Regions from separate parts of the Streptosporangium becharense genome, predicted to be linked through region 2. Evidence: riboswitches for the same ligand, from Rfam matches in the RefSeq annotation. Region 2 holds a riboswitch; each other region holds the start of a gene.
The links. A riboswitch is a leader RNA that binds a small molecule or an ion and turns the genes downstream of it on or off. The one in region 2 is predicted to bind cobalamin.
Positions count from the first base shown of each region.

Region 1: another riboswitch for cobalamin. It lies ahead of F4562_RS28740 (ribonucleoside-diphosphate reductase subunit alpha); the one in region 2 lies ahead of F4562_RS00045 (ABC transporter substrate-binding protein).
Region 3: another riboswitch for cobalamin. It lies ahead of F4562_RS03735 ((2Fe-2S) ferredoxin domain-containing protein); the one in region 2 lies ahead of F4562_RS00045 (ABC transporter substrate-binding protein).

Region 1 is NZ_JACHMP010000001.1:6,591,195-6,596,727, forward strand. Features, by position in the region: gene glmS (glutamine--fructose-6-phosphate transaminase (isomerizing)) at 1-1,482, shown strand, start outside; gene F4562_RS28735 (tripartite tricarboxylate transporter substrate-binding protein) at 1,614-2,636, shown strand; cobalamin riboswitch at 2,641-2,841, shown strand; gene F4562_RS28740 (ribonucleoside-diphosphate reductase subunit alpha) at 2,957-5,275, shown strand; gene F4562_RS28745 (ribonucleotide-diphosphate reductase subunit beta) at 5,310-5,533, shown strand, end outside.
Region 2 is NZ_JACHMP010000001.1:4,943-10,475, reverse strand. Features, by position in the region: gene F4562_RS00055 (right-handed parallel beta-helix repeat-containing protein) at 1-1,175, shown strand, start outside; gene F4562_RS00050 (pentapeptide repeat-containing protein) at 1,295-1,915, opposite strand; cobalamin riboswitch at 2,194-2,376, shown strand; gene F4562_RS00045 (ABC transporter substrate-binding protein) at 2,406-3,464, shown strand; gene F4562_RS00040 (FecCD family ABC transporter permease) at 3,461-4,567, shown strand; gene F4562_RS00035 (ABC transporter ATP-binding protein) at 4,564-5,442, shown strand.
Region 3 is NZ_JACHMP010000001.1:853,127-858,659, reverse strand. Features, by position in the region: gene F4562_RS03760 (endo-1,4-beta-xylanase) at 1-255, shown strand, start outside; gene F4562_RS03755 (glycoside hydrolase family 62 protein) at 764-1,693, opposite strand; gene F4562_RS03750 (hypothetical protein) at 1,748-2,518, shown strand; gene F4562_RS03745 (protein kinase domain-containing protein) at 2,511-3,053, shown strand; gene F4562_RS03740 (hypothetical protein) at 3,053-3,274, shown strand; cobalamin riboswitch at 3,416-3,617, shown strand; gene F4562_RS03735 ((2Fe-2S) ferredoxin domain-containing protein) at 3,658-4,125, shown strand; gene F4562_RS03730 (DUF262 domain-containing protein) at 4,208-5,533, opposite strand, start outside.

The sequences.
Region 1 (5,533 bases), 6.6 Mb from region 2:
GACGGCGCGGTCTTCGTGTCCGAGACCGACACCGAGGTGCTGTCCCACCTGATCGCCCGCACGGTCAAGGAGGCCGACTCCCTCGTGGAGGCGGTCCGGGTGGCGCTCAAGCGGGTCGTCGGCACCTACGGCGTCGCGGTGCTCGACGCCGAGCGTCCCGGCGAGGTGGTCGTCGCCCGCAACGGCAGCCCGATCGTGCTGGGCATCGGCGAGAAGGAGATGTTCGCCGCCTCCGACGTGGCCGCCCTGGTCCGCTACACCCGTCAGGTGGTCCACCTGGAGGACGGCGAGATCGCGGTGCTGAAGGCCGACGGGTTCAACACCTTCGCCAGCGACGCCCGGGAGACGGCCAAGGAGCCGCTGACCGTCGACTGGGAGGCCGGTCACTACGACACCGGCGGCTACGAGCACTACCTGCTCAAGGAGATCTCCGAGCAGCCCGAGACGCTGGCCAGGACGCTCCGCGGGCGCCTGGACGACCGCTTCCACATCGCCCACCTCGGCGGGCTCAACATGGACGCGCGGGAGACCCGCTCGTTCCGCCGGGTGAAGATCATCGGCTGCGGCTCCGCGTACTACTCGGGGCAGATCGGCGCCCAGCTCATCGAAGAGCTGGCGCGCATCCCGGCCGACGCGGAGCCGGCCAGCGAGTTCCGCTACCGCGGCCCGGTCGTGGAGGCCGACACCCTCTACGTGGCCATCAGCCAGTCGGGGGAGACCTACGACACCCTCGCCGCGGTCCAGGAGCTCAAGCGCAAGGGCGGCCGGGTGCTCGGCATCGTCAACACCGTGGGCAGCGCCATCGCCCGCGAGTGCGACGGCGGCGTCTACCTGCACGCCGGGCCCGAGGTCTCGGTGGCGAGCACGAAGGCGTTCACCTCGACCGCCGTGGCCTTCGCCCTGCTCGCGCTGCACCTGGGCCGGGTGCGCGACCTCTCGCCGGCCGACGGCCGCCGCATCTGCGAGGGCCTGCGCAGGCTGCCCGACCAGATCAAGGAGATCCTCGCGCTGGAGCCGCAGATCAAGGAGCTGGCGGAGAAGTACGCCGAGGTGCCGAGCATGATGTTCGTCGGCCGGGTCCGGGGCTACCCGGTGGCCCGAGAAGGCGCGCAGAAGCTCAAGGAGATCTCCTACGTCCACGCCGAGGCGTACCCGGCCAGCGAGCTCAAGCACGGGCCGCTGGCGCTGATCGGCCCGGGGATGCCCACGGTGGCGATCGTCCCCGACGACGAGCTGCTCGACAAGAACCTCACCACGCTGGGCGAGATCCGTGCCCGGGGCGGGCGGGTGCTCATGGTCGGGCACCGCGCCGCCGACCCCAAGCTGGCCGACGACTGCGTCGTGGTGCCGCGCAACGAGATCGAGCTGGACCCGATCCTGCTGACGATCCCGCTCCAGCTCTTCGCCTACCACGCGGCCGTGGCGCTGGGCCGGGACGTCGACAAGCCCCGCAACCTGGCCAAGAGCGTCACGGTGGAGTAGATCCACCCACTCCGCATCTCCTCGGTGCGGCCCCCTCGGTAAGGGCTCGGCGATAACGGCCCCGGGCGTGTGACATGAGGTGACACGCGGGTAGCCCGAGATGTACGGGGTGCCGGGGGGGAGGGGCGCTCATGCGCCGCAGGGGGTTTCTGGCGCTGGTCACCGGGGTGGTGGCCGCCGCGGGCTGCGGCCCGGCCGGCGGTCCGGCCGGCACGGCGGTCGACCGGCTGTCCGTCGTCGCGCCCGCCGTCCGCGGGCAGGGCTGGGAGGCGATGCCGCGCACCCTGGCCGGGGTCCTGACCCGGTGCCGCCTGGCCAGGGCCGTCGAGATCGTCGACCACCCGGCCGGGGCGGGCTCCGCCGTCCTGGACCGGCTGGGTTCCCCCGGCGGCCCCTTCACGGGCGAGGGCAGGGTGCTCGTCGCCGGGATGTCACTGGTGGCGGGTGCGGAGATCGCCGGCACCGCCCCCCTGGTCGGCGCCACCACCCCGCTCGCCCGCCTCGTGGGCGACTGGGCCGCCCTGGTCGTCCCGGACGGCTCCCGGCTGCGTTCCTTCGACGACTTCGCCGCCGGCGTCCGCCGGGACCCGGCGGGGCTGGCGGTCGGCGGCCGGCTGGAGGGCGGCTCGGACCACGTGCTCTACGGCATGATCGGCAAGTGCCTGGGGGCCGACGCCCGGCTGCTCGACTACGCCGGGTACCTCACCGCGGCGGACGCCGCCGAGGCGCTTCACCTCGGCCGGGTGGCCGCGCTCCTGGGGCCGGCCCGGTCGTTCCGGTCCGGGATCGCCGCCGGCCGGCTGCGTCCCCTGGTGGTCTCCTCGGGGGAGCGCGTCGACGGGATCGACGCGCCGACGCTCATGGAGCTGGACGTCCGGCTGGAGTACAGCGACTGGTGCGGCCTGCTCGGCCCGGCGCGCATGGCGGAGGCGGACCTGGACGCGGCGGTCGCCCTGTGTGACAGGATCGACGCGGCCCCCGACTGGCGGGCCCGGTGCGCGGCCAACGGCTGGAGCCGGGTCTATCTCAGCGGCGACGACTTCCGCCAGTGGTTGTCCACCGAGACGGCGCGCACCCGCGAGGTGCTGCATGACCTCGGACTGTTGAAGTCTTCCGACACAACTTGTTGGGGTAGTTGCGTCCGACGCCACTAGATGTAGGATCCTGCTCGTTGCTGGTTCGCCCCGGGAGGGGCGACGAGAGAGGGAACCCGGTGAGATTCCGGGGCTGCCCCGCAGCGGTGAACGGGAACGAAAGCCGTCATTGAGCACTGGGTGCGTCATGCCCGGGAAGCGACGGCCGGTAGGCGTGTGCACGGTGCCCGTGAGTCCGAAGACCTGCCGGTGACGTAAGTGTCCAGGGCCTCGTGGGAGGGCCCGCGGACGAGGCGGTCCGGCGTGCCCGGAATCGCTCGTATCCGCGTGCCCGTCCTCCGGGAGCCGCACGGGGAATTCGAACGAGCGAGGGGCAGGACGTGACGCACACCGTGGTCGACGCCGCAGGGGAGACCGCCGGAACGGGCGGGCAGGACGCCGCCGGGCGGGACGCCGGGACGGGAATCCGGGGCACGCGGACCGGTGGGACCGGTGGGGCGTCGGAGGCCGACCGCAGACTGGCCATCGACGAGGCCGCGGCCCGGGTCATCACCGACCCGGAGAACTCCAGGGTCGCCGCCGGGTTGCTGGCCGGGCTGATCGCCGACGAGGCCGCCGGGCACGGCGTCTTGAGCTTCTCCGACTCCGTCGCCGCCACCCACGCGGCCGGACTGGTCGCCGACCGGCTGGCGGAGTTCGTGGCCGTCAACGCCGCGGCGCTGGACGCGCTGGTCGACACCGGGGCCGACGACCGGTTCGAGTACTTCGGGCTGCGCACGGTCTACGACCGCTACCTGCTGCGCCACCCGGAGACCCGCAGGGTCCTGGAACGCCCGCAGCACTTCTTCCTGCGGGTCGCCTGCGGCCTCTCGGAGACGGTCTCCGAGGCCGCCGAGCTCTACCGGCTCATGGCGACGCTGTCCTACCTGCCCAGCTCGCCCACCCTGTTCAACTCCGGCGCGCGCCGGCCCCAGCTGTCGTCCTGCTTCCTGCTCGACTCCCCGCGCGACGAGCTGGAGGCCGTCTACGAGCGCTACGGTCAGGTCGCCCGCCTGTCGAAGTACGCCGGGGGCATCGGCATCTCCTGGAGCCGGGTCCGCTCCCGGGGGTCGCTGATCCGGGGCACCAACGGCCACTCCAACGGCATCGTGCCGTGGCTGCGCACGCTCGACGCCAGCGTCGCCGCGGTCAACCAGGGCGGCCGCCGCAAGGGTGCGGCCTGCGTCTACCTGGAGACGTGGCACGCCGACATCGAGGAGTTCCTGGAGCTGCGCGACAACACCGGCGAGGACGCGCGCCGCACGCACAACCTGAACCTGGCGAACTGGATCCCGGACGAGTTCATGCGCCGGGTCGAGGCCGACGGCACCTGGTCGCTGTTCGACCCCAAGGACGTCCCGCACCTGGTCGACCTGTACGGCGCCGCCTTCGACGAGGCGTACCGCGCCGCCGAGGCCGAGGGACGGTTCGTCAGGCGGATCCCGGCCCGCACCTTGTACGGCCGGATGATGCGCACCCTCGCCCAGACCGGCAACGGCTGGATGACTTTCAAGGACGCCGCGAACCGGACCTCCAACCAGACCGCGCGTCCCGGGAACGTCATCCACCTGTCGAACCTCTGCACCGAGATCCTGGAGGTCACCAGCGACGCGGAGACCGCCGTCTGCAACCTGGGCTCGGTCAACCTCGCCGCCCACCTGGACGCCTCCGGCGGCGACCTCGACTGGACGCGGCTGCGCGCCACCGTCCGCACCGCGGTGCGCTTCCTGGATCGCACCATCGACCTGGGCTTCTACCCGACCTCCGAGGCCGAGGCGGCCAACCGGCGCTGGCGTCCGATCGGGCTCGGCGTGATGGGCCTGGCCGACGTGCTGTTCGCGCTGCGCCTGCCGTTCGACGCCCTCGAGGCGATGGCGCTGTCCACCCGGATCTCCGAGGAGATCGCGCTCGCCGCGTACGCCACCTCCGCGGACCTGGCCGTCGAGCGGGGCCGCCACCCCTCCTACGACGACACCAGGGCCGCCGCCGGGGTGCTGCACCCCGACCACTACGGGGCGGGGACCTCCGCGGAGTGGACCACGCTGCGCGAGCGGATCGCGGTGACCGGCCTGCGCAACTCGCTGATGGTCGCGATCGCCCCCACGGCCACCATCGCCTCCATCGCGGGCTGCTACGAGTGCATCGAGCCCCAGGTCTCCAACGTCTTCAAGCGCGAGACGCTCTCCGGGGAGTTCCTCCAGGTCAACCGATACCTGGTCCGGGATCTTTCGGCGCGCGGGCTGTGGACCCCGCAGATCCGCGACGCGATCAAGGCCGCCGACGGGTCCGTCCAGGACATCCCGCAGATTCCCGCGGACCTGAGGCTGCTCTACCGGACCGCCTGGGAGCTGCCGCAGAAGGCGCTGATCGACCTGGCCGCCGCGCGCGCACCGTACATCGACCAGTCGCAGTCGCTGAACCTCTTCATGGCCACCCCGACCATCGGCAAGCTCTCCTCGATGTACGCCTACGCCTGGAAGTCGGGCCTGAAGACCACGTACTACCTGCGCTCACGCCCGGCCACCCGGATCGCCCAGGCCACCGTGGCGTCCTCCGCGGCGTCCCCCGTGCGGCCCGCGGCGCCCGGCGGGCCCGTGCCCGACCCGGAGGCCGTCGCCTGCTCGCTGGAGAACCCCGAGTACTGCGACGCCTGCCAGTAGACGCCCCTCATCCCCTTCCGAAAGGCACCGCCCGATGCTGCTCGACCCCGGCATGGATCTCACCCTGCGGCCGATGCGCTACCCGGAGTTCTACGAACGCTTCCGGGCCGCGATCCGCAACACCTGGACCGTGGAGGAGGTGGACCTCGCCTCCGACCTGGCGGACCTGGCGAAGATGACGGCCGAGGAACGCCACCTGATCAACCGGCTCGTCGCGTTCTTCGCCACCGGCGACTCGATCGTGGCCAACAACCTGGT
Region 2 (5,533 bases):
AGCTCGCCCACCCCGGCACCTGGTTCTACGACCCGGCCGGCAAGCGGCTCTACCTCTACGGCGAGGACACCCCCAACCGGCACGTGATCGAGGCGAAGACCCGGTCGCTGGCCTTCGACCTGAGGAACGCGAGCCACACGACGGTCGCGGGCGTCGGCCTCTTCGCCTCGACCATCGAGACCGGCGTGGCCAGCACCGGCGTCACGATCGACGGCGTCACCGGCACGTACCTGTCCCACTACACCGACATCACCCGCGGAGGCACCGACTGCGGATCGACCGTGACCAGGGGCGTCGCCGACACCGGCATCGTCCTCAACGGCACGGACAACAAGGTCGTCAACAGCGACCTCTCGCTGAGCGCCGGCAACGGCATCGCCCTGCGCGGGCAGCGGAACACCGCGCACAACAACATGATCCACGACGTGGACTACATGGGCACCTACGCGGCGGGGGTCGCCGTGCAGGGCAACAGCCAGACGGTGACGAACAACACCATCTACCGGGTCGGCCGCAGCGGCGTCAACCTGCAGTGGGACACCGTCATCGGGGGCACGCCCGGCCCGGACCGGATCGCCTACAACGACATCTCGCTGTACGCCCGGCTGAGCCTGGACACGGCCGCGATCTACACCTGCTGCGCCGCCGACATGCTGCGGACCTCGATCGATCACAACGTCCTGCACGACGGCACCCCGCCGGCGGGCGTCACCTCGTTCGCGGTCTCCGGTGTCTACGCCGACAACGGGCAGAGCAACATCACCATCGCGAACAACGTGGGGTGGGGGAACTCCGAGGGCACCGTCATGCTCAACGGCCTGGGCAGCGGCTCGCGCGACAACCTCGTCTACAACAACACCGGCGGCATGACGATGTTCTACGTCAAGGAGCCGAACGCCTCGACCGGCACCAAGGTGTACAACAACATCGGCCCGATCCGGGGGCTGAAGGACGCCACGAACGGCGGCATGGTGCTGTCCAACAACCTGCCGGCCGACGTGGACCCGCTGTTCGCCGACCCGGCGCGGCACGACTACCGGCTGTCCGAGGCCTCGCCGGCGCGGAACGCGGCGATCCCGCTGCCCGGTGTGAACGACGGCTCGACGGACCCCGTCCCGAGCCTCGGCGCCTACCAGTACGGCGCGCCGAAGTGGGTGGCCGGCGCCACCAGGTGACGCCCGGCGGGGGGCGATCGCACCCGGGCTCCGGCTCGGGTGCGATCGCCCCCCCGCCGGCTGGGCCCCGGCCTGGACGCGATCGTGCCCCGGGCCGGGGCTGGGCGGGCGCCGGCGGCTCAGCCGGGACGCACCTCCAGGCCCAGAGCCTCGGCGATCACCACGGCCTGCTGGATGTCGACGATCGCGCCTTTCATCTCGACATTGAACGGGTCGAGGGAGGACAGCTCGCTGCCCCGCAGGTCGCAACGGGAGAGCTTGGCGCTGTGCAGCCAGGCGCCCGCCAGGTCGGCCCCGCGGAGCGTGGCGCCCTCGCAGCGCGCGCCGGTGAGGTCGGCCTCACGCAGCCGCACGTCGACGAAGGAGGCGCTGTGCAGGTCGGCCCCGGGCAGGCCGGCGAACGACCAGTCTCCGCCGCTGACCTTCAGCAGGTCGAAGGTGCAGCGGTCGAACACGCTGCCGACGAACTTGCACCTGGTGAAGGTGGCGTCGAAGAACGTGCACCGGACGAAGGTGCAGTTCAGGAACGCCGTGTCGGAGTGCGTGGAGGCATTGAAACGGACATCCTGGAAGGTGCACTCGGAGAAGACCGCACCCCGGCTCTCCGTCTCGGTCATGTCCACGCCGACGAAGGCGACCCGCTCGTGGCTCTGCCCCGACAGGTCGTCGCCGTACCAGTCTTCGGCCGCGACGGTCGAGTGCGTCTCCGGCGCGGGGCGGCCGTGCTTGCGGTCAGCCACGCGCGGACCCCACAACGCTCGCAAGGGGGCGGGGGAGCCCGGCCCGCCCGCCGCCGGGGCGGGGGTCACCGGTGAGGGCGACGGTCATGTGCTGGTGCCTTCCGTGTCGATGCCCGGCCTGCCGCCGGGAGACCGAAGCTCGGCCGACGCCACCGTAGCGTCACCCTCCGACAATCCGGCTCCGCGGCGATCGGTGACCTGGCCGGCCGTCGCCCGTGGGGCGAGGCCGTGCTCACCGTGCGGTGAGCACGGTCCGCGTCCACGGCGCCCCGCCGGTCGTGACGCACGGGGATGCTGCTTTAATCGTCACCGCGACGGAAACCAGGAAGCCGGTGTGAGTCCGGCACGGTCCCGCCACTGTGACCGGGGAGCGAACCCCACGTCGACCACTGCGCGAGCGGGAAGGTCGGGGTGAGCGCCGATCCGGGAGTCAGGAGACTGGGCCGTCGCGACGTCCGTTCGAGGCGCGTGGACACCTCAGGAGGCTCCTGTGTTCGGCATTCCCCCATCTCCCGGCGGTTCCGGCGGGCGGCGTCCCCGCCGTCCGGCCGTCGTCGGCGGCATCGTGTCGGCCGTCGCCGCCCTGCTCCTGACCGCCTGCGGCGGCGCAGGCGACCCGGGTGGCACCCGGGCGGGCGGCCCGGGAGGGGCCCGGCCGGGCGCCGCCGCGGCCGGTTTCCCGGTGACGGTGGACAACTGCGGGGTGCGCACCACCTACCGGAGGCCCCCGTCACGGGTGGTGACCATCCACCAGCACCCGGCCGAGCTGATGCTGGCCCTGGGCCTGGAGTCCTCGATGGCCGGCACGGCCTTCCCCGACTCCGAGGTGCTGGCGCAGTACCGGCAGGCGTACGAGCGCATCCCGGAGCTGTCGGCCAAGGAGCCCTCCTTCGAGACCGTGCTGGAGGCCGGGCCCGACCTGGTCTACGGCGGCTACGGCAGTGCGTTCGCGGAGAAGGAGGGCCGCTCCCGCAAGGCGTTCGCCGACGCGGGCATCGACACCCACCTCAACCTGGAGTACTGCGCGGCCGGCCGGCTGACCATGGACCACGTGCACGAGGAGATCCGCACCGTCGGGAAGATCTTCGGGGTCGCCGACCGGGCCGAACGACTCGTGCAGGACATGCAGCGGCGTGTCGACGCGGTCACCGGCAAGCTCGGCGGCGTCCGGCCGGTGCCGGTGTTCGTCTACGACAGCGGAGACAAGACGGCGTTCACCGCCGGGGGCACCGGCATCGGCCAGGAGATCATCCGCCTGGCCGGCGGCAGCAACGTCTTCGGCGACCTCGACAAGGTGTTCGGCGACGTCTCCTGGGAGCAGGTCGTCGACCGCAGGCCCGAGGTCATCGTCATCTACGACTACGGCGACCCGGGGAACGTGGCCGAGAAGAAGAGGTTCCTGCAGTCGCAGCCGGCCCTCGCCGACGTCCCCGCCGTGAAGAACCGCAGGTTCGCGGTGCTGCCGCTCACCGCGACCGTCGTCGGCGTGCGGCCCCCGCAGGCCGTGGAGGAACTGGCCGGGCAACTGCATCCCGAGCGGTTCCGGTGACCGGACCGGCGCTCCGGCGCCGCCTTCCCCGCCTCGCCGGGGGAGCCGCCCGGCGGTCCCGCCCGCCGTACGCGCTCGTCCTGGTCCTGCTGACGGCCGCCCTGCTGGTCTCGATGACGGTGGGGCTCGGCCTCGGTTCGGTGCGGGTGCCCGCCGGCGAGGTGTGGGGCGTCCTCGGCCACCGCGCCGGCCTGCCGTGGCCGTCCGAGGTCACCTGGACGCGGACACGCGAGACGATCGTCTTCGACGTGCGGGCCCCGCGCGTGCTGCTCGGCGCGGTCACCGGCGCCGGGCTGGCGGTCGTCGGCACGGCGATGCAGGCGCTGGTCCGCAACCCGCTGGCCGACCCCTACCTGCTCGGCATCTCCTCCGGTGCCTCCTTCGGCGCCGTTCTGACGATCGTCTCCGGCTTCGCGCTGTTCGGCACCCGGCCGTCCCTGTCGCTGGCGGCCTTCGCCGGTGCGCTGGCGGCGCTGTCACTGGTGTACGTGACGGCCCGGGTCGGCGGCCGGATCACCTCCGTCCACCTGGTGCTGGCCGGGGTCGCCGTCGCCTCGGTGTTCTCGGCGCTGACCAGTTTCCTGCTGCTGACGGCGGACCGGGAGAACGAGTCGCGAGAGGTGCTCTCCTGGACGCTCGGCGGGCTCGGCGGGGTGCACTGGGAGACGCTGTGGCTGCCGGCGGCCGTGCTGACGGCCGCCACCGTCGCGTTGTTCCTGCAGGGCCGGTCGCTCAACCTGCTGCTCGCCGGCGAGGAGGCCGCCGCCACCATGGGCCTGGACGTGCGCGGCTTCCGCGTCCGGATGTTCGTCCTGCTCTCGGTGGTGACCGGGGTGCTCGTCGCCGCCACCGGGCCCATCGGCTTCGTCGGGCTGATGACGCCGCACGCCGCGCGCCTCGTCGTCGGCGGCGACCACCGCCGGTTGATACCGGCCGCGGCGCTCGGCGGGGCGGCCTTCCTCGTCTGCGCCGACGTCGCCGCCCGCACGGTCACCGCCCCGCAGGAGATCCCGGTGGGCGTGCTGACCGCGCTGTGCGGCGGCCCGTTCTTCCTGTGGCTGATGCGCCGGCAGGCCCGCCGCCGTGAGGCGCACGCGGCGTGAACGACATCGACGACATGAACGGCAGGAGCGGCAAGGGCAGCAGGAACGACGCGGGCTCCACAGGCGCCCGGGACGACAGGACCGGCCCCGGCGATCCCGGCGGCGCCGATCTGCGGATCGAGGACGTCTCACTCAGCGCCGGAGCACGCAGGATCGTCCACGACCTGTCGTTGAACGCCGCCCCCGGTGAGGTGGTCGGGCTGGTCGGCCCCAACGGCAGCGGGAAGTCCACCCTGCTGCGCGCCGTGTACCGGGTGCTGCGGCCCGACACCGGGCAGGTGCTCGTCGGGGGACGCGACGCCTGGTCGCTGAGCGTCCGCGCGCTGGCCAGCGTGGTGGCCGCGGTCGTCCAGGAGCCGGGCGGCGACTTCGACCTCACCGTCCGGGAGGTCGTGGCCATGGGACGCACCCCGCACAAGCGGCTCCTCGACGGCGACACCGTCGAGGACCACCGTCTGGTGGCCGCCTCGCTGGAGGCGGTCGACGCGGCCGGTCTGGGTGACCGCCCCTACGCCCGGCTCTCCGGCGGTGAGAAGCAACGGGTGCTGATCGCCCGTGCCCTGGCCCAGCAGCCGGCGCTGCTCGTGCTCGACGAGCCGACCAACCATCTCGACGTGCGTCACCAGTTGGAGGTGCTCACGCTGCTGCGCCGCCTACCGGCCACGGCCCTGGTCGCCCTGCACGACCTCAACCTCGCCGCCTACTTCTGCGACCGGCTGTACGTGCTGGCCGACGGCGCGGTGGCCGCCTGCGGCACTCCCGCCGAGGTGCTCACCCCCTCGCTGATCGCCGGTGTGTACGGCGTCGCCAGCGAGGTGGCGGTCCATCCCCGCACCGGGGCGCCCCAGGTGACCTTCCTGCCCGAGGAGCGATGACCTGGCTTCGCCCGAGTCGGCGAACGTGGTGTCCTCAGCCCCGCAGGAGCTCCCGCGACCGCGTCGAGGGCGGCCACATCCCCGGCGGTGA
Region 3 (5,533 bases), 850 kb from region 2:
GCACAGGAGTTCCGCGTTCTCGGCGGCAAGTGCCTGGACGCCGCCGGCACCGGCAACGGGGCCAAGGTGCAGATCTACTCCTGCTGGGGCGGTGACAACCAGAAGTGGCGCGTCAACTCGGACGACTCGATCGTGAACGTCCAGTCGGGTCTGTGTCTCGACGCCGCCAACAACGGCACCGGTAACGGGACCCAGCTTCAGGTCTACTCCTGCTGGGGCGGCAACAACCAGAAGTGGACCTGGAACCGGGGCTGAGAAGCCGGATCATGAGACGGCACCGGCCGGTGCCGATCGGGGGCCGGGACGGCGATCACCGCAGCGATCACTGCGGTGATCACCGTCCCGGCCGGTTCCGTCGAGTCCGCGGGAGCGAGCCGATCGCCTCCACCGTGCGGCCGGCGGCGCGCAGTGAGTAAGCCCGCCTTACCACGTGCCTACGGCGGTCGCGCCGCAGAGCAAGCCGGTACGTGAAGCGGAAGACGCATGCTGGGCGCCATGACCATTCGTCGATTCGGTACGTTCGCCTCGCGGTTGGGAGCCGCGATCCTGGCCGTCGCGCTGCTCGCGGCGCGCCCCGCGACCGCCACCGCGGACGGCGGCCTCGCTGCTCAACCACACCAGCCACATCGCCGACCACACCGAGGTGCTCTTCTCGACGGTCGAGAGCCTGGACGCCAACCGCTTCCGTCGGGGACCACCTGCTGGAGGCGGCGTGCGGGCCCGACGCGCCGGCTCCCTCCGAGCCGGACCCCGTGTTACGTCGTCAGCGCTGCAGTGTCAGCAGACCCGGCCGGTAGGGCAGGAGGCCGTAGTCGCCGCCGGAGTCGGGGTTGCGTCCCTGGTAGAGCAACTGCAGATTGCAGGGATCAACGGTCATGGTCTGATCGGGACCGGTGCGGATCAGTTCGCCGTGGCTGATGTCGTTGGTCCAGGTGGCGCCGCTGTTGGCCTTGCCGGCGAAGGGATTGCCCTCGGTCGCGGCCTGCGGTGTCCACGAACCGTTCAGGCTGGTGGCCGTGAACGAGCGGAAGTAACGTCCCTGCGAGCCGATCGCCTCGACGATCATGAGGTAGCGGTTCTGGCCCTGGAGCTTGTAGACCTGAACGGCTTCGAACAGGTTGTTCGTCGTGTCGCTCATGACCACCGTCGATGTCGTGCCGAAGCTGCCCGGGAAATTCCCGATAGGCATGCCGGCCCGGTAGATCTTGCCGTTGTCGCCGGCGAAGAACAGATACATGTTCGTGCCGTCACCGATGAGCGTCTGGTCGATGGGGCCTGTTCCGGAGCCGGAGATGCTTCCGGAGAAGAGCACCTGCTGCGATGACCAGCCATTCGGGTTGGTGGGGTCGCTCGACGTCCTGTAGGAGAAAGCGGTCCCGCCCCACTGGTAGGCGAGCACCCAGATGTTCTTCGGGGCGAAGTAGAAGAGCGTGGGCGCCACAGCGGAGGAGGACATCGCGTTCTGGCTGGCCGAGGCCATCTCCGGCCAGTTCGTGAACAGGCCGAAGCTCATCGAACCCCACCTCGTCCCCGTGTCGTGCGTCGTCGCGTGGACCAGGTGCCTGCCGTTGTAGGGGACGACGGTGAAGTCCTTGAGCGAGACCCATCCCGGCTTCGGCTGCGCCAGCGGGCCCGTCGCTGCGCCGGCACGGCCGATACGTCGAGGTGCCGCCCCTGCTCGCCACCCCGACACCGCGCGTGGCGGGCCTACACCGCCGGCGCCGAGCCGCCCGCCGCCGCCCGTACCGTGCGGATCATCGACCTGCTCGACGAGGAGGTCGCGCTCACCCCCGTGCACCGGGTGAGCGGCCAGAGCCAGTCGAGGCCGTCGGCGTTCACCGAAGCGCGCAACCGCGCGGTGGCGGCTCTCGCGGGGCTGGACATCCCCGGGCTGGCACCTCTGGAACGGCGGCGGGACCTGCCGATGACCAGCGTCGGGGAACTGGCCAGGGCCGGAGTGGTGACCGTCCATCAAGGGCCGCTCAGGATGAGCGTCGAGGAGGGGGGCCTTCCCGTCCTGACGGCCAAGGACCTGTTGCTCGGCCGCGCTCCCAGCGGACGCACCGAGGACGAACCCGGGCTGATCGTCACCGAGCGGGGTGATGTCGTCGCCCCGCTCGTTCCCCGCGGCGACACGGTCGTCCGGGTGATGCGGGAGGGCGGGGCCGCGCTCGGACCACAGCTCCTGCTGTTCCGGACGGACCCCGAGCGGCTCGACCCGCACTTCCTCGCCGGCTGCCTTCGGGTCACCGGGGAGACCAGCACGCGCCTGGGCTCCTCCACCCGGATGGACCCTCGTCGTGCCCGGCTGCCGCGCCTGCCCATCGACGAGCAACGCGCGTACGGCGACGCCTTCCGCCGGCTCCTGGCCTTCGAGGACTCCGTCCACGAGATCAGGAGGATCGGCGACGATCTGGTGCGGTCCGGCTTCGACGGTCTCCTCGATGGAACCCTCCACCCCCGAGTGGATTCCCCTTGTCGATCTTCTCTCTGTGACGCCCGGAGGCGCGGTGGCTGAGCGTACGGTCATCCTCGAACGGTACGAACTCGACGAGGTGCACCTCGGCAAGGGAGGCATGGGGGAGGTCTGGGGCAGCTACGACAAGCGGCTGTCCCGGCTCACCCGGACCGGTCAGATGATGGGTACCGCGTCCTACATGCCGCCTGAGCAGATCCGGGGCGGGACGCTCGCGCCGCAGAGCGACCTTTACGCCCTCGGGTGCGTCCTGCACGAACTGCTCACCGGGAGGAGGCTGTTCACGGGACCCACCGAGTACGGCGTGTACGAGCAGCAGATCCACACCGCGCCGCCCCGGGTGCGGCGGTTCCGGCCCGACGTCCCGCCTGAGCTGGACGAGTTCGTTCTGCCGCTGCTGGCCAAGCGGGTCGGGGAAAGGCCGGAGACCACCGCCGCGCCGCCCCCGCCTTCCACCGGCTCGCCGTGGATCTGGCGAAGCGGTACCACGCCGACGATGAGCGGGTCTTCCAGTGCCGCATGCAGGAGGCCACCTGTCATGTGCATCTCGGCGACAGCGGCCTGGCGCTCCGCTTGATGCACGCTCTGCTCGCCGACGAGTTGCGGGCGTATTCGGCGGACGACCCGCGGACCCTGGAACTGCGCAGGCAGATCGGTGAGCTGCAGAAGAGCACGGGTGACGTCGAGTCCGCCCGGAGCACGCTCGCCGGCCTGCTCGACGATCTCGGCCGCCTGTACGGGCCCGACCATCCGGCGACGGTCCGGGTCCGCGACGGCCTGACCCGCCTGGCTCCCTGACCGGTCAGGGCGGTTCCCGGAACTCCATCCGGTAGGAAACCGGCGTATTCGTGATCCACCGTACGTCCGCGCGCGTCGTCCCGTTCGCGGCGGGCGGTCACCGGTGTTCCGGGGTGCGGTGATCCTGTCCACTCCGTGTCGCCGTTATGTCGGAGTTGTAGTGCTGTGTCAGTATGGCCGGGTAGGCGACGGCGGAACGAGGAAACCGGTGCGAATCCGGCGCGGTCCCGCCACTGTGATCGGCGAGCGGACCCCGACGACGCCACTGCCCGCACGCGGGTGGGAAGGCCGGGGCGAGCGGTGACCCGAGAGCCAGGAGACTCGCGCGGTCGCCTCCTCGACGAAGCCGGGGCGGATCTCCCCGGGGAGGAGGAAGCGTCGGTATGCCCATGGGGACGACCGATCCGGTGCCGTGCCGGGTCACCGTGTGCCGTGACTGCTGCTGCGGCACGTCCAAGGTGCGCGGCGTCGATCACGCGGAGCAGGTCGCGTATCTCAGCGAGCGGATGCCGGTGGGCGTCTCGGAGTGCCTGGGCGTGTGCGAACGGGCCAACGTGGTCGTGGTGCGGCCCTCGGCCGCGGGACGGGCCGCCGGTGGCCGCCCGGTGTGGTTGGGGCTGGTGAACGATCCGGCGGCGACGGAGGACGTCGCGGCCTGGGTGCGGGCGGGCGGCCCGGGTGTCGCCGCGCCGCCCGACATCCTGGACCTGTACGCCTTCACCCCGCCGCGACGCGTCGCCGGCCCGTCCCGCACGCCTCGGGTCGGGAGGCGCAGCCCGTTGCCTGTACTACCGGGTTCTGAAAGGGCGGAAACGCGCAAGCCGCGTCCTGGCGGGCGCGCGGACGGGTGAACCCCGCCCGCCGGTCGGCGGTGAGGAACGGCGGCGCGTTCAATCGTTGCGCCACCGCCTCCCTCCGAGGGGCGGAGGCCGTTCACTCCGTGTCGATATCAGCCTCTCCCAGGAGCTCGTCGGCGTGTTTGACACCCAGCTCGGCCATGAACTCCCGCTCTCTGGCGGCCAGGTCCGCCAGACGGACTTCGATGAATCCCGCGTCGTCCCCTTCCCGGAGCCGGCGCAGGGCCTCGTGGGAAATGCCGTGCGTGCGTGTCACAGCTTCCTCCGTCAAAGGGTCCAGATCGATCAACGCCTGCCGCACGGAGATCCGGGAGGGTGTCGTCATCACCAGTCGATTGGCCGGACTGGACGTTCCCTCTATGCCACGCCTATTGACAACGTGCCGGTATGCCTCGGTATGGGATGTGGCCAGCAGATTCTTGGGATCGAGAGAAGTCCCGTCGGGGTTGACGCGATGGGGAAACTCCTTGAGCTCCCACAGGATGAAAGCCCGTACTCGCGCGCTACGCAGATCGAAACGTTGTGGAAAAGGTCGGGCGTGCTGGTCGCCGAGGCGGAGGGTGCCGTTCCCCGCAGCGAAGTCCTTGATCTCTTGGAGTGACTGCCTGACCTGGGTGGTGTTGGCTCCGGCGAAGTGCCCGGACCACGAGGTCGTCCAGAACCATCGCCTCAGCAAGACGAGTTGCCGTTTGTCGGGCTCTGGGCAGAAGTGGAAGAAGGCGGCCAGCAGCATGATCTGCAGGTTGTAAGGGACCAGGCGTGCCAGCGGAACCCCGGCATGGGACCGGAGGAAGTCAACCGCCTGTTCCAGGGCGAGGTCGGTGGCTTCCACCGCGGAGAGCAGCCCACCCTCCACTCGCTTGGCCAGGGCCTCCCAACGGGTGTCCTGTACGTCCTCCTCTCCAGAGATCGCAAGGATGGCGCGGAAGATCGTGAGTGAGGGTATCTCGCCGAAGCCCGAGACCGCGATGCGTTCCTGGATGGCCTCCATCCGGTCGGCAAGGCTGTCCGGGCCGGTCGTGGCGTAGGTCAGCGCGGTCACCATCTGATCCGGCGTCATCGACTGACCGCTGCTGTTGACCCGCGAGAACACCTCCACTGCATGGGTCAGCGAACCGCCGACCAGGCGGACCGCGGCCATCTTGTACTGCTTGATCCGCTGGGCGACTTGTTCGGCCTCGTCGATGAACGGAGTGATGTCGCCGCCCGGAACCCTGGCCTGTGACAACTCGCGTGCGTAGGCGAGGAAATCCATCGTCCGGAGGATCGAGCCCATCGGCAGGTAGGTATGGGGAGCGCGATCCCCGTACTTCCAGTGCCGGTATCGGGTGGACCTGTCGTCGCCATCCCCCAGGACTCGATAGATCCACCACATCCAGTCGCGCTGTTCCGTGGAGCGAGG